DNA from 2 places in the Pseudomonas sp. GW456-12-1-14-TSB6 genome. Region 2 is predicted to be linked to the other one. Evidence: predicted binding sites of a transcription regulator. Region 2 holds the regulator's gene; the other holds the start of a gene.
The links. The regulator sigma-54, encoded in region 2, starts transcription at its own class of promoters, with help from an activator protein. The targets are predictions, from matches to a motif close to ANTGGCATNNANNTTGCTNT.
Positions count from the first base shown of each region.

Region 1: a site for sigma-54 is predicted at 3,555-3,574, ahead of AC07Y2_RS13450 (flagellar basal body rod protein FlgF). Genes of this name have one in related genera too.

Region 1 is NZ_JBWKZE010000012.1:54,481-61,305, forward strand. Features, by position in the region: gene flgJ (flagellar assembly peptidoglycan hydrolase FlgJ) at 1-52, opposite strand, end outside; gene AC07Y2_RS13435 (flagellar basal body P-ring protein FlgI) at 64-1,152, opposite strand; gene flgH (flagellar basal body L-ring protein FlgH) at 1,180-1,875, opposite strand; gene flgG (flagellar basal-body rod protein FlgG) at 1,929-2,714, opposite strand; gene AC07Y2_RS13450 (flagellar basal body rod protein FlgF) at 2,760-3,500, opposite strand; gene AC07Y2_RS13455 (sigma-54-dependent phenylalanine hydroxylase transcriptional regulator PhhR) at 3,875-5,440, opposite strand; gene phhA (phenylalanine 4-monooxygenase) at 5,721-6,512, shown strand; gene AC07Y2_RS13465 (4a-hydroxytetrahydrobiopterin dehydratase) at 6,623-6,825, shown strand, end outside.
Region 2 is NZ_JBWKZE010000005.1:164,219-171,043, reverse strand. Features, by position in the region: gene AC07Y2_RS06565 (KpsF/GutQ family sugar-phosphate isomerase) at 133-1,107, shown strand; gene AC07Y2_RS06560 (KdsC family phosphatase) at 1,108-1,632, shown strand; gene lptC (LPS export ABC transporter periplasmic protein LptC) at 1,641-2,213, shown strand; gene lptA (lipopolysaccharide transport periplasmic protein LptA) at 2,200-2,745, shown strand; gene lptB (LPS export ABC transporter ATP-binding protein) at 2,745-3,470, shown strand; gene AC07Y2_RS06540 (RNA polymerase factor sigma-54) at 3,658-5,151, shown strand; gene hpf (ribosome hibernation-promoting factor, HPF/YfiA family) at 5,225-5,533, shown strand; gene ptsN (PTS IIA-like nitrogen regulatory protein PtsN) at 5,545-6,009, shown strand; gene rapZ (RNase adapter RapZ) at 6,012-6,825, shown strand, end outside.

The DNA.
Region 1 (6,825 bases), on a different contig from region 2:
AGTACGAACCCGAATCGCTGCTGCTGACCAGACCGCTTTTGCGCATATCCATGGTCGCCGTCCTCAGATCACGATCAGGTCGGCTTGCAACGCGCCGGCCTGCTTCAGTGCTTCAAGGATGGCCATCAGGTCACCCGGCGCTGCGCCGACCTGGTTCACCGCACGGACGATCTCGTCGAGGGTGGTACCCGGGCCGAACTTGAACATCGGCTTGGCTTCCTGTTCGGCATTCACCCGCGAGCGCGGCACGACGGCGGTCTGGCCGTTGGACAGCGGGCCCGGCTGGCTGACGATCGGGTCTTCAGTGATGGTCACGGTCAGGCTGCCGTGGGTCACGGCGGCCGGCGACACCTTCACGTTCTGGCCGATGACGATGGTGCCGGTACGCGAGTTGATGATGACTTTCGCCACCGCCTGACCCGGATCGACTTCGAGGTTTTCCAGGATCGACAGGTAGTCGACGCGCTGGCTCGGATCGAGCGGCGCGGTCACACGGATCGAACCGCCGTCGATGGCCTGGGCGACACCAGGGCCGAGCATGTCGTTGATCTTGTCGACGATGCGCTTGGCGGTGGTGAAGTCGGAACGGTTGAGGTTCAGCGTCAGGCTGTTGCCCTGGTTGAAACCGCTCGGCACCGAACGCTCGACCGACGCACCGCCAGGGATGCGACCGGCCGACGGAACGTTGACGGTGATCTTCGAACCGTCACGACCTTCAGCATCGAAACCACCGACCACCAGGTTGCCCTGAGCGATGGCGTAGACGTTGCCGTCGATACCCTTGAGCGGGGTCAGCAACAGCGTGCCGCCGCGCAGGCTCTTGGAGTTACCGATGGACGACACGGTGATGTCGACCTGTTGACCCGGTTTGGCGAACGCCGGCAGATCGGCACTCACCGATACCGCCGCAACGTTTTTCAGCTGCACGTTGCCCGATCCCGGCGGCACCTTGATGCCGAACTGCGAGAGCATGTTGTTGAAGGTCTGCAGGGTGAACGGGGTCTGCGTGGTCTGGTCGCCGGTGCCATTGAGGCCGACCACCAGGCCGTAGCCGATCAACTGGTTGGAACGCACGCCGGAAATACTGGCGATGTCCTTCAGCCGCTCGGCATGGGCACCAAAGGCGGCGGACATCATGGCCGCCGCCAGCATGAAGCTTTTCAGATTCAACGTAGCCACCTAGAAAGGGAACAGCGGGCTGAGGAAGAAACGGTCGAACCAGCCTGGCTGACTCGCATCGGCGAACGAACCGGTGCCCGAGTAGGTGATGCGCGCATCGGCGACCCGGGTCGAGGACACGGTGTTGTCGGTGGCGATGTCATCGGCCCGCACGAGACCGGCGATCCGCACCAGCTCGTCGCCGGTGTTGAGGGTCATCCACTTCTCGCCACGCACGGCGATGATGCCGTTGGGCAACACGTCGGCGACGGTCACGGTGATCGAGCCGGTCAGGGTGTTGCCCTGGGCGGCCTTGCTGTCACCTTTGGTCGCGCGGTCGCCGCTGTAACCGACATCCAGGCTCAGGTCGTTACCGCCCAACGGGTTGTTGGTGGTGGCACTGCCGCCGAACAGCGACGTCAGGCCGATACCGGTCTTGCTGTTCTTGGCCACCTGCGAGTTGGCGTTCTTGCTGGCCTGGGTCCTCTCGTTCAGGGTGATGGTGATGATGTCACCGACCCGGAACGCCTTGCGGTCGCTGTACAGGTTCTGCTCGAAACCGGCCTGATAGATCGAGCCGTTGTTGGCGGCCGACGGCAACGGTGTGCGCGGCAACACCGGGGCGTAGTAAGGATCATTGGGCTTGGGCGTCGGAGCGACGCAGCCCGCGAGCGAGACGACCCCGCTCAATGCCACAACAGATACAAAGCGTTTCATGACCCTTACCTCACGGTGTTGCAGGCAGCCTCATGGCCGCCTCATAGACTTGATTACAGATTCTGCGTTACGAACGAGAGCATCTGGTCGGCGGTGGAGATCACCTTGGAGTTCATCTCGTACGCGCGCTGGGTGGTGATCATGTTGACCATCTCTTCCACGGTGCTGACGTTGGAGGTTTCCAGGGTGTTCTGCAGGGTGGTACCGAAACCGTTCAGGCCCGGCGTACCGACTTGCGGCGCACCGGAGGCGGCGGTTTCCAGGAACAGGTTGTTGCCCACCGCTTGCAGACCGGCCGGGTTGATGAAGTCGGCGGTTTGCAGGTTGCCGATCACTTGCGAGGCGGCGTTGCCGGCGGTGGTGATCGACACGGTGCCGTCACGGCCCACAGTGAAGGTCTGGGCGTTGTTCGGGATGACGATGGCCGGTTCCAGGGCGAAACCGCTGGCGTTGACGATCTGGCCGTTGGAGTCGAGGTGGAACGTACCGTCACGGGTGTAGGACGTGGTGCCGTCCGGCTGCAGGATCTGGAAGAATCCGCGACCGTCGATGGCCATGTCCAGCGGCTGCTCGGTGGTTTGCAGGCTGCCGGCGGTGAAGTTTTTCTGGGTGCCGACGATGCGCACACCGGTACCCACTTGCAGACCCGACGGCAGTTCGCTGTCCTGGGTCGACTGGGCGCCTGGCTGACGCTTGATCTGGTACAGCAGGTCCTGGAACTCGGCGCGGTCACGTTTGAAACCCGTGGTCGACACGTTCGCCAGGTTGTTGGAAATGGTGGTCAGGTTGGTGTCCTGGGCGGACAGACCGGTTTTGGCAACCCATAGAGCCGGAAGCATTCGATTCTCCTCGTGCGCCTGTTTTACGGCGCGACGTTCTGATAATTAGCTGATCTGCAAGACCCGAGCCATGGCCTGGTCGTCGTCTTTGGCGGTGTTCATCATCTTGACGTGCAATTCGAATTGCTTGGCCAGGGCCAGCACCGACGTCATTTCTTCCACGGCATTGACGTTGCTCGATTCCAGGAAACCCGACACCAGTTTGACGTTGGCATCGGCCGGCGCAGGCTGGCCGTCCTTGGTGTAAATCGAACCGTCCAGGCCCTTGTTCATGTTCTTGATGTCCGGATTGACCAGCTTGATGCGGTCGACTTCGGCCATGACGCGCGGGCCCTCGCCCATCGCTCGAATACTGATGGTGCCGTCTTCGCCGACTTCCACCTGCTGCTCCGGCGGCACCGCGATCGGCCCGCCATTGCCCATGACCGGCATGCCGTTGCCGGCACGCAACACGCCGAGGGCATCGATGTTGAGGCTGCCGGTGCGCACGTAGCTTTCACCGCCGTTGGGATTCTGCACGGCGATCCAGCCGTTACCCGACACGGCGACGTCGAGGTCACGGCCGGTCTGCACCAGCGAGCCCGGCGTGAAGTCGGTGGCGGGCCGTTCGCTCATCGCAAACGCACGCGCCGGAAAGCTGTCACCGAACACCGGCATCGAACGCGCCTGCTCCAGGTCGCGCTGAAAACCGTTGGTGGAGATGTTCGCCAGGTTGTTGGCATGAGCCTTTTGCGCCAGTGCGTTCTGGCTGGCGCCGGTCATTGCCACATAAAGGTACTTGTCCACACTCTTTCCTCTGCATGCCGGACGTTTGCCGCCCACCGCTGTACTGCTGAGCCATAAGCAATTTGCAGACCAACTTTTTTCTGGCGGCCCACGACCCGGTAAACAAAGGACTTGAGGGATTTTGCGGGGAGGAGGGAAATGTATCGAAGACGAAAAACCGGCGGTGTCATGCCGCTTGGCGGCAAACACCTGACCCTGATTGCTGATTGCTGATCGCGGATCGCGGATCGTTCCCACGTCGAGGCGTCGAACCGTCCGCGTGGGAACGCAGCCCGGGACGCTCCGCGTCCCAAAGCGGACGCAGAGCGTCCATTGAGGCATTCCCACGCAGAGCGTGGGAACGATCAGCGTGGGGGGGATCAGTGTGGGGCTGATTAGGCGCTGCCTGACTCCTTGCCGACTTCATACTCACGCAGCTTGTTGGCAATCGTAGTGTGCGAAACCCCGAGCCGCTTACCCAGTTGCCGGCTGCTCGGATGCTCGGAATACAAGCGCTCCAGCACCGCCTTCTCGAAGCGCCCGACAATCTCGTCGAGCCCGCCTTCGAGGGAGAAATCGCCAAGCGGCTGACGCACACCGTAATCCGGCAGGCGAATGTGCTCGGCCTTGACCGTGCCACCGTCGCACAGCGAAACCGCCTGGAACAGCACGTTCTCCAGTTGCCGCACATTGCCCGGCCAATGGTAGTGACTGAGCCGATCCATCGCCGCCGGTGCCAGTTTCGGCAGCGGGCAGCCGATCTGTCGACTGGCCTGATCGAGGAAGTGCTCCACCAGCGGCGTCAAACCGTCGAGGCATTCGCGCAGTGGCGGGATGTGCAGCGAAAGCACGTTCAAGCGGTGATACAGATCCTGGCGAAATTCGCCGCGCGCGCACAGCTCCGACAAATCCACCTGGGTTGCGCAGATCACCCGCACATCCAGGTAAACCTCTTCATCACTGCCCACACGGCGGAAGCAGCCGTCCTGCAGGAAGCGCAGCAGTTTCACCTGCAAGCGCGGGCTCATTTCGCCGACACCATCGAGGAACAGCGTGCCGCCCGCCGTCAGCTCCAGCAGCCCGAGCTTGCCTTCGGCCCGAGCGCCTTCAAAGGCACCGGGGCCGTAGCCGAACAGTTCGGTCTCGGCCATCGACTCCGGCAGCCCCGCGCAGTTGAGCGCCATCAGCGGCGACTGACCACGCGGGCTCGCCAGGTGGCAGGCCCGCGCCAGCAATTCCTTGCCGGTGCCGGTTTCGCCCTCAATCAACAACGGCGCATCCAGCGGCGCCATGCGCCGGGCCTCGCGCACCACCGCTGCCATCACTTTCGAGCTCTGGAAGATGCTGTCGAAACCGCGCAACTCCTGTTTGCGCACGTTGTAGATCCGCTCGCCGACGCGGTCCGCGCGGTGCAAGGTGAGCACAGCACCGGCCATGGCTTCGCTGTCGTCGTGTTCAGATTGCAGCGGCGCGATGTCGGCCAGAAAGATGTCGCCCTTGACCTTGACCCGCATGCCGTTGATTCGCGATTTGTTGGCGCGCACCAGTTCCGGCAGGTCGAAGTCCTCGGCGTAACGCGACAACGGAATCCCCGGCACCTCGTCCACCCGCACACCGAGCAACTGCGCCGCCGCACGGTTGGCCGCCACGATGGAGCCGCCCATGTCAATCGACAGCACCGGAAACTCCAGCGCGCCGAGCAACGCATTCAACTCCATGTGCCGCCGCTCGCTGGGCATCAGCCCGACCCGCTTGACGCCGAACACTCCGGCAATTGCCTCGAACTTCGGTCGCAGCGCCTGGAACTGAATGTTGATCAGGTTCGGGCAATGCAAATAGATCGCGTTGCCATGCTCACCACCCACCTCGCCACGGGCGACGTTGATCCCGTACTCCACCAGCAGATTGAGAATGTCGCGCAGGATGCCGATGCGGTTCTGGCAGTGGACTTTGATACGCATATAAAGGCCCGAAACAGGTGAAAAGGTGGTCTGACGCCGGAATTTTCTGCGCCGCGCGCAAGATAGTCGTCAAGATTATGTGACAGCCATAAGCCTTTTCAAACCCGACAGTCACCGCAAACACGACTTATCGCACGAAGCGTAACGAAAATTTTACGAATTAAAGAGACTTTTCCTACTCAGCCAGTCTTCAACCTGCTGCAACAACAAACGTTCCGGGGTATTTCTCAGTCCATCGCAGGACATAACAAGAACGAAATTCCCCTCGCAGGAGAGCAGTATGAAGCAGACGCAATACGTGGCCCGCGAGCCCGATGCGCAAGGTTTTATCGACTACCCCGCAGAAGAACACGCGGTGTGGAACACGCTGATCACCCGCCAGATGAAAGTGATCGAGGGTCGTGCGTGCCAGGAATACCTGGACGGTATCGAAAAACTCGGTCTGCCCCACGACCGCATTCCTCAACTGGGCGAGATCAACAAGGTGCTCGGCGAGACCACCGGTTGGCAGGTTGCCCGCGTCCCGGCGCTGATCCCTTTCCAGACCTTTTTCGAATTGCTCGCCAGCAAGCAGTTTCCGGTGGCCACGTTCATCCGCACCCGTGAAGAACTGGACTACCTGCAGGAGCCGGACATTTTCCACGAGATCTTTGGCCACTGCCCGCTGCTGACCAATCCGTGGTTCGCCGAATTCACCCACACCTACGGCAAGCTCGGCCTGCAGGCGACCAAGGAAGAACGCGTTTACCTGGCGCGCCTGTACTGGATGACCATCGAGTTCGGCCTGGTCGACACCCCGCAAGGCAAACGCATCTACGGCGGCGGCATCCTGTCCTCGCCAAAAGAAACTGTTTATTCGCTGTCGGACGAGCCCGAGCATCAGGCCTTCGATCCGCTGGAAGCCATGCGCACGCCGTATCGCATCGACATCCTGCAACCGCTGTACTTTGTCCTGCCGAACCTCAAGCGCCTGTTCGACCTGGCCCACGAAGACATCATGGCCATGGTCAAGCAAGGCATGCAGCTGGGTCTGCACGCACCGAAGTTTCCGCCAAAACCGAAAGCCGCGTGACCCGCGACTTTTGCTTACAAGTGAGTCTGTCAGTCGTCGCCACTTTGGTTTAGCGTGGCGACTTTGACGGCCAATATAAAAAAACACCTTCAGATTTCAGGAAGTCCACCATGTCCACTTTGAACCAAGCCCATTGCGAAGCCTGCCGTGCCGATGCCCCACAAGTCAGCGATGAAGAACTGCCGATCCTGATCAAGCAGATCCCTGACTGGAACATCGAAGTACGCGACAGCATCATGCAGCTGGAAAAAGTCTTCCTGTTCAAGAATTTCAAGCACGCGCTGGCGTTCACCAACGCCGTCGGCGAGATCTC
Region 2 (6,825 bases):
AGTTGAAGGGCTCGAAGCCTTATTTGCAGAGTTTTGGTAACGAGGAATGACAAAGCGCGACGAACTTGCGTGAGGCTTTTCAACATAACCGCTATAATCGCCGCCTTTTAATCGGGCTATACAATTTCTGACATGAGCCAAACCAGCGACCTGATTCAATCGGCACAACGCACCATCCGCCTCGAAGTGGAAGCCGTACAAGGCTTGTTGCCCCATATCGACGCCGATTTCGTACGCGCTTGCGAGATGATTCTGGCCAGCAAGGGCCGTGTTGTCGTGGTCGGCATGGGCAAGTCCGGGCACATCGGCAACAAGATTGCCGCGACCCTGGCCAGCACCGGCACCCCGGCGTTTTTCGTACACCCGGCCGAGGCCAGTCACGGCGATATGGGCATGATCACCCGTGACGACGTGATCCTGGCCCTGTCGAACTCCGGCTCCACCAACGAAATCGTCACCCTGCTGCCACTGATCAAGCGCCTGGGCATCCAGCTGATCAGCGTCACCGGCAACCCGCAGTCGCCGCTGGCCAAAGCGGCAGAGGTCAATCTCAACGTGCACGTCGAGCACGAAGCCTGCCCATTGAACCTTGCGCCAACCTCCTCGACCACCGCCGCATTGGTCATGGGCGACGCCCTGGCCGTGGCACTGCTGGAAGCGCGCGGTTTCACCGCCGAAGACTTCGCCTTTTCCCACCCGGGCGGTGCATTGGGCCGACGCCTGCTGCTGAAAGTGGAAAATGTCATGCACGCCGGTCAGGAACTGCCACAGGTACAGCGCGGCACCCTGCTCAAGGACGCGCTGATGGAAATGACTCGCAAGGGTCTGGGCATGACCGTCATTCTTGAAGCGGACGGCAAACTGGCCGGGATCTTCACTGACGGCGACCTTCGTCGCACCCTGGATCGCAGCATCGATATCCACAGCGCCACCATCGACCAGGTGATGACCGTGCACGGCAAGACCGCCCGCGCCGAGATGCTCGCCGCCGAAGCCCTGAAAATCATGGAAGACCACCGAATCAACGCGCTGGTTGTCGTAGATGAAGAGGATCGCCCGATCGGCGCCTTCAACCTCTCCGATCTGCTGCGCGCAGGAGTGATGTAAATGAGCACCGATCTGCTGCAACGCGGCAAGGCCATCAAACTGGCGGTTTTCGACGTCGACGGCGTCCTCACCGACGGGCGCCTGTACTTCCTTGAAGACGGAAGTGAATTCAAGACCTTCAACACGCTCGATGGCCAGGGCATCAAGATGCTGATGAACGCCGGCGTACAGACCGCCATCATCAGCGGTCGCAAGACTCCGGTGGTCGAGCGTCGGGCGAAGAACCTGGGGATCCCGCACCTGTTTCAGGGTCGCGAAGACAAACTGGTCGTTCTCGACGGTCTTCTGGAGCAACTGGGCCTAAGCTATGAACAAGTCGCCTATCTCGGTGACGACCTGCCCGACCTGCCGGTGATCCGTCGCGTGGGGCTGGGCATGGCCGTGGCCAACGCAGCAGCCTTCGTGCGCGAACACGCTCACGGCGTCACCCACGCCCGTGGCGGCGAAGGTGCCGCCCGCGAATTCTGCGAACTGATCCTGCGCGCCCAAGGCAGCCTCGACGCCGCCAACAATGCGTATCTGTGAGTCCAACCATGTTTAGCAAAAAGTTTCGCAACATCCTGCTGTTCGGTTGCATCGCGGCGATTTTCGGTGCGGTCGGCTACTGGAACATCAGCCCGGAACGCTTCCTCGACAAACCGCCGGTTTCGGCAGAGGAAAGCCCGATCGACTGGTACGCGACCAATACGCACACGATCCAGTACCTCGAAGACGGCAAAGTGCAGTACGAAATGACGTCCGACAAGGCCGAGCACGTCAAGGCAACCGACATTACACTGGTCACCAAGCCCGATCTGAACATGTTCCGTGGCACCGACTTCCCGTGGCACGTGACCAGCGAACGCGGTGAAGTGAACTCCGGTGGCACCGAGGTCGAGCTGATCGACTCGGTACGCGTCAAGCGCACCGACGAAAAGAACCGCGACACCCTGATCACCTCCACTCGCATGACGGTGTTCCCGCAGCAGCAATATGCGCAGACCCAGCAACCCGTTAGAATCGACGGCGCTGGCGGTGTATCGACTGGCGTAGGAATGAAAGCGTATTTGAAGGAAAGCAGGATACACCTGCTATCGAACGTAAGAGGACAGTATGAGGCTCGTTAAAACCCTCCCTATTTTGCTCAGTCTGGGCGCAGCACTGGGAAGCGTGAGCGCCTGGGCTCTGCCGAACGATCAAGAGCAGCCAATCCGTATTCAGGCCGACGATGCCCAGCTGGACGACAAGAACGGCGTTGCTACCTATAAAGGTGACGTAATCATCACTCAGGGTTCGATGATCGTCAAAGGCAACACCGTGACCATCACCCGCACCCAGACCGGCGATATCGACGTCGTGACCTCGGTGGGCAACCTTGCCTACTTCGAGCAGTTGCAGACGGCGGGCGACACCAAGCCTGTACAGGGCTGGGGCGTGACCATTCAGTACCACGCCGCGCAAAACCGCGTTGTGCTGATCGACAAGGCGAAAGTCGTCGACAAGGACAACAACACCACTCAGGGCGAGAAAATCGTCTATGACACGGTGAAGAAACTGGCCAGCGCCGGTCGAGCCACTGGCAGCAAGGTCACCGAAGCGCGTCCGCGCATCGACATGGTGATCCAGCCGAAGAAGAAAACCGACGAGAAAACCCAGTAATGGCAACTCTGAAAGCTCAGCACCTGGCCAAGGCCTATAAAAGCCGCCAGGTCGTGCGCGACGTCAGCCTGTCGATCGACAGCGGTCAGATCGTCGGCCTGCTCGGCCCGAACGGCGCCGGCAAGACCACCTGCTTCTACATGATCGTCGGCCTGGTCCAGGCCGATCAGGGTCGCGTATTGATCGACGATCTGGACGTCAGCCATCAGCCGATGCACGGTCGCGCCAAGGCCGGTATCGGCTATCTGCCGCAAGAAGCGTCGATCTTCCGCAAACTGTCGGTAGCCGACAACATCATGGCCATCCTTGAGACCCGTCAGGAGCTCGACAAGGCCGGTCGTCGCAAGGAGTTGGAAAGCCTGCTGCAGGAATTCCATATCAGCCACATCCGCGACAACCTCGGCATGAGCCTGTCCGGTGGTGAGCGCCGTCGCGTGGAAATCGCCCGCGCACTGGCCACGGCACCAAAGTTCATCCTGCTCGACGAACCGTTCGCCGGTGTCGACCCGATCTCGGTCGGCGACATCAAGCAGATCATCCACCACCTCAAGGCCAAGGGTATCGGTGTATTGATCACCGACCACAACGTCCGTGAGACGCTGGATATCTGCGAAACCGCCTACATCGTCAATGACGGCCAGTTGATCGCCGAGGGCGACTCCGCGACCATCCTCGCCAACGATCTGGTGAAGGAAGTCTATCTGGGTCACGAGTTCCGCCTGTAAGCGCGACAGCATCCGACCAGCCGTCCGGGTGCTGTAACGTTGAAGCGCCTTTTTTATACGCTTTTATTGTTACAGCGCTCTAGGCAAACACGACAGTTTCAGGCATATAATTTGCTTAAGTTTGGCGCTCCGGCGCCCTGTAGTGGATGGCGCATAGCGCCGGCGAATAAGGTGTTAAGCCCCTGCCATGAAACCATCGCTAGTCTTGAGAATGGGCCAGCAGCTGACGATGACACCGCAGCTGCAACAGGCCATACGCCTGCTCCAATTGTCGACCCTGGATCTGCAACAGGAAATCCAGGAGGCTCTGGAATCCAATCCGATGCTCGAACGCCAGGAAGACGGCGACGACTTCGACAACTCCGATCCCATGGCCGACAACGCCGAACAGAAGCCCAACACCGAGATCCAGGAACCCTCCTATCAGGAGACCGCGCCGACAGTCGATAACCTCGAAGACGGCGAATGGAACGAGCGAATCCCCAACGAACTGCCCGTCGACACCGCCTGGGAAGACGTCTACCAGACCAGCGCCAGCAGCCTGCCGAGCAGCGACGATGACGAGTGGGACTTCACCACCCGCACCTCCGCCGGCGAGAGCCTGCAAAGCCACCTGCTGTGGCAGTTGAACCTGGCACCGATGTCCGACACCGATCGCCTGATCGCTGTCACCCTGATCGATTGCATCAACAATCAGGGCTACCTGGACGAAACCCTCGAAGAAATTCTCGACGCCTTTGATCCGGAACTCGACATCGAACTGGACGAGATCGAAGCCGTCCTGCACCGCATCCAGCAATTCGAACCGGCCGGCATCGGCGCACGCAACCTGGGCGAATGCCTGCTGCTGCAATTGCGCCAGCTGTCGGCCAAGACCCCTTGGCTGGCCGAAGCCAAGCGCCTGGTCACCGATTACATCGACTTGCTCGGCAGCCGCGACTACAGCCAGTTGATGCGCCGCATGAAGCTCAAGGAAGACGAGCTGCGTCAGGTCATCGAACTGGTGCAGAGCCTCAACCCGCGCCCCGGTTCGCAGATCGAATCCACTGAAGCCGAATACGTGGTGCCTGACGTCATCGTGCGCAAGGACAACGAGCGCTGGCTGGTCGAGCTGAACCAGGAGTCGGTGCCGCGCCTGCGGGTCAACGCCCAGTACGCCGGTTTCGTGCGCCGCGCCGACACCAGCGCCGACAACACCTTCATGCGCAATCAGTTGCAGGAAGCCCGCTGGTTCATCAAGAGCCTGCAAAGCCGCAACGAAACCCTGATGAAAGTGGCCACCCAGATCGTCGAGCATCAGCGCGGTTTTCTGGAGTACGGCGACGAAGCCATGAAGCCGCTGGTCCTGCACGACATTGCAGAAGCGGTTGGCATGCACGAGTCGACGATTTCCCGCGTAACCACGCAAAAATTCATGCATACCCCACGGGGCATATATGAGCTGAAATACTTTTTCTCCAGCCATGTGAGCACCTCCGAGGGCGGTGAATGCTCGTCCACGGCGATCCGCGCGATCATCAAGAAACTGGTTGCCGCGGAAAATCAGAAAAAGCCGTTGAGTGACAGCAAGATCGCTGGTTTACTGGAGGCACAAGGCATTCAGGTGGCTCGCCGCACGGTCGCCAAGTACCGCGAATCCCTCGGGATCGCGCCTTCGAGCGAACGCAAGCGGTTGATGTAAGCCACGTTACAGCGTTCCAGTGGCAGGCTCTTCGGCCTGCCGCTTTATGCACTGGCAACGAAGGAGAAGCTGTATGCAAGTCAACATCAGTGGACACCAACTGGAAGTTACCCAGCCTCTGCGCGAGTACATCGAGCTCAAGCTCAAGAAGCTCGAAGGGCATTTCGACAAGATCACCAACGTGCAAGTCACGATGTGCGTCGAAAAACTGAAGCAGAAAATCGAAGCCACGCTGCATATTCCCGGCAATGAGGTCGTCGCAAACGCGGAACATACCGATATGTACGCTGCGATCGACGCGCTGACCGACAAGCTTGATAAACAACTCAAAAAGCATAAGGAAAAGACCCAGAGCCTGCTTCAGGGCGCTACCGGTCGATAACCCCCACCCCCATGATCCGACTTGAAAGTATCCTGACCCCCGGCCGTTCCCTGGTGAACGTGCCGGGCGGCAGTAAAAAGAAAGCCCTGGAACAAATTGCCAACCTGATCGCCCGGGAAGTTCCGGATCTGGAGATGCAAGATGTATTCGAGGCATTGATTGCCCGTGAAAAACTGGGCTCCACCGGTTTTGGCAACGGCATCGCCATTCCCCACTGCCGCCTCAAGGGCTGCGAAGCGCCGATCAGTGCGCTGATGCACCTTGATGCCCCTATCGATTTCGACGCTATCGACGGCGCGCCCGTGGACCTGCTCTTCGTCCTGCTGGTGCCGGAAGCCGCCACCGATGCGCACCTGGAGCTGTTACGCCAGATCGCCAGCATGCTCGACCGCAAGGACGTGCGCGACAGACTGCGTAGCGCGCCTAGCAACGAAGCCTTGTACCAGGTTGTACTGGAAGAACAGAACAGGCCGTAACCATGCGCTTGATCATTGTCAGTGGCCGTTCCGGCTCGGGTAAAAGTACCGCCCTGGATGTCCTTGAGGACAACGGTTACTACTGCATCGATAACCTGCCGGCAGGTCTTCTGCCGGATCTGGCCGAACGTGCGCTGGTTCATACCGAAATGCTCCAGCCGCTGGTGGCCGTCTCGATCGACGCCCGCAACCTGCCGAGTCATCTGTCACGTTTTCCAGAGTTGCTCGAGGAAGTGCGCAGCCGGCATATCCAGTGCGATGTCCTGTACCTCGACGCCGATGACGAAACGTTGCTCAAACGCTTTTCGGAAACTCGTCGTCGTCACCCGCTCAGCAACGCCAACCGCTCGCTGGCCGAAGCCATCGACGACGAAACCGCCCTGCTGGGCCCGATTGCCGATCTGGCCGATCTGAAGGTCAATACCACCAATCTGAACCTCTACCAACTGCGCGACACCATCAAGCTGCGCCTGTTGAACCAGCCGGAGCCGGGTACCGCGTTTCTGGTGGAGTCTTTCGGTTTCAAACGCGGCATGCCGGTGGATGCGGATCTGGTGTTCGATGTACGCTGCCTGCCGAACCCGTACTGGAAACCGGAACTGCGCGCGCAATCCGGTCTCGATCAGCCGGTCGCCGAGTATCTGGCGGCGCAGCCGGAGGTCGAGGAGATGTACCAGGACATTTATACGTATCTGAACAAATGGTTGCCGCGCTTTGCGGCGAGCAACCGCGCTTACGTCACCATTGCCATCGGCTGCACCGGCGGGCATCACCGTTCCGTTTACCTGACCGAACGTCTTGGCCAGGCGCTGCAGA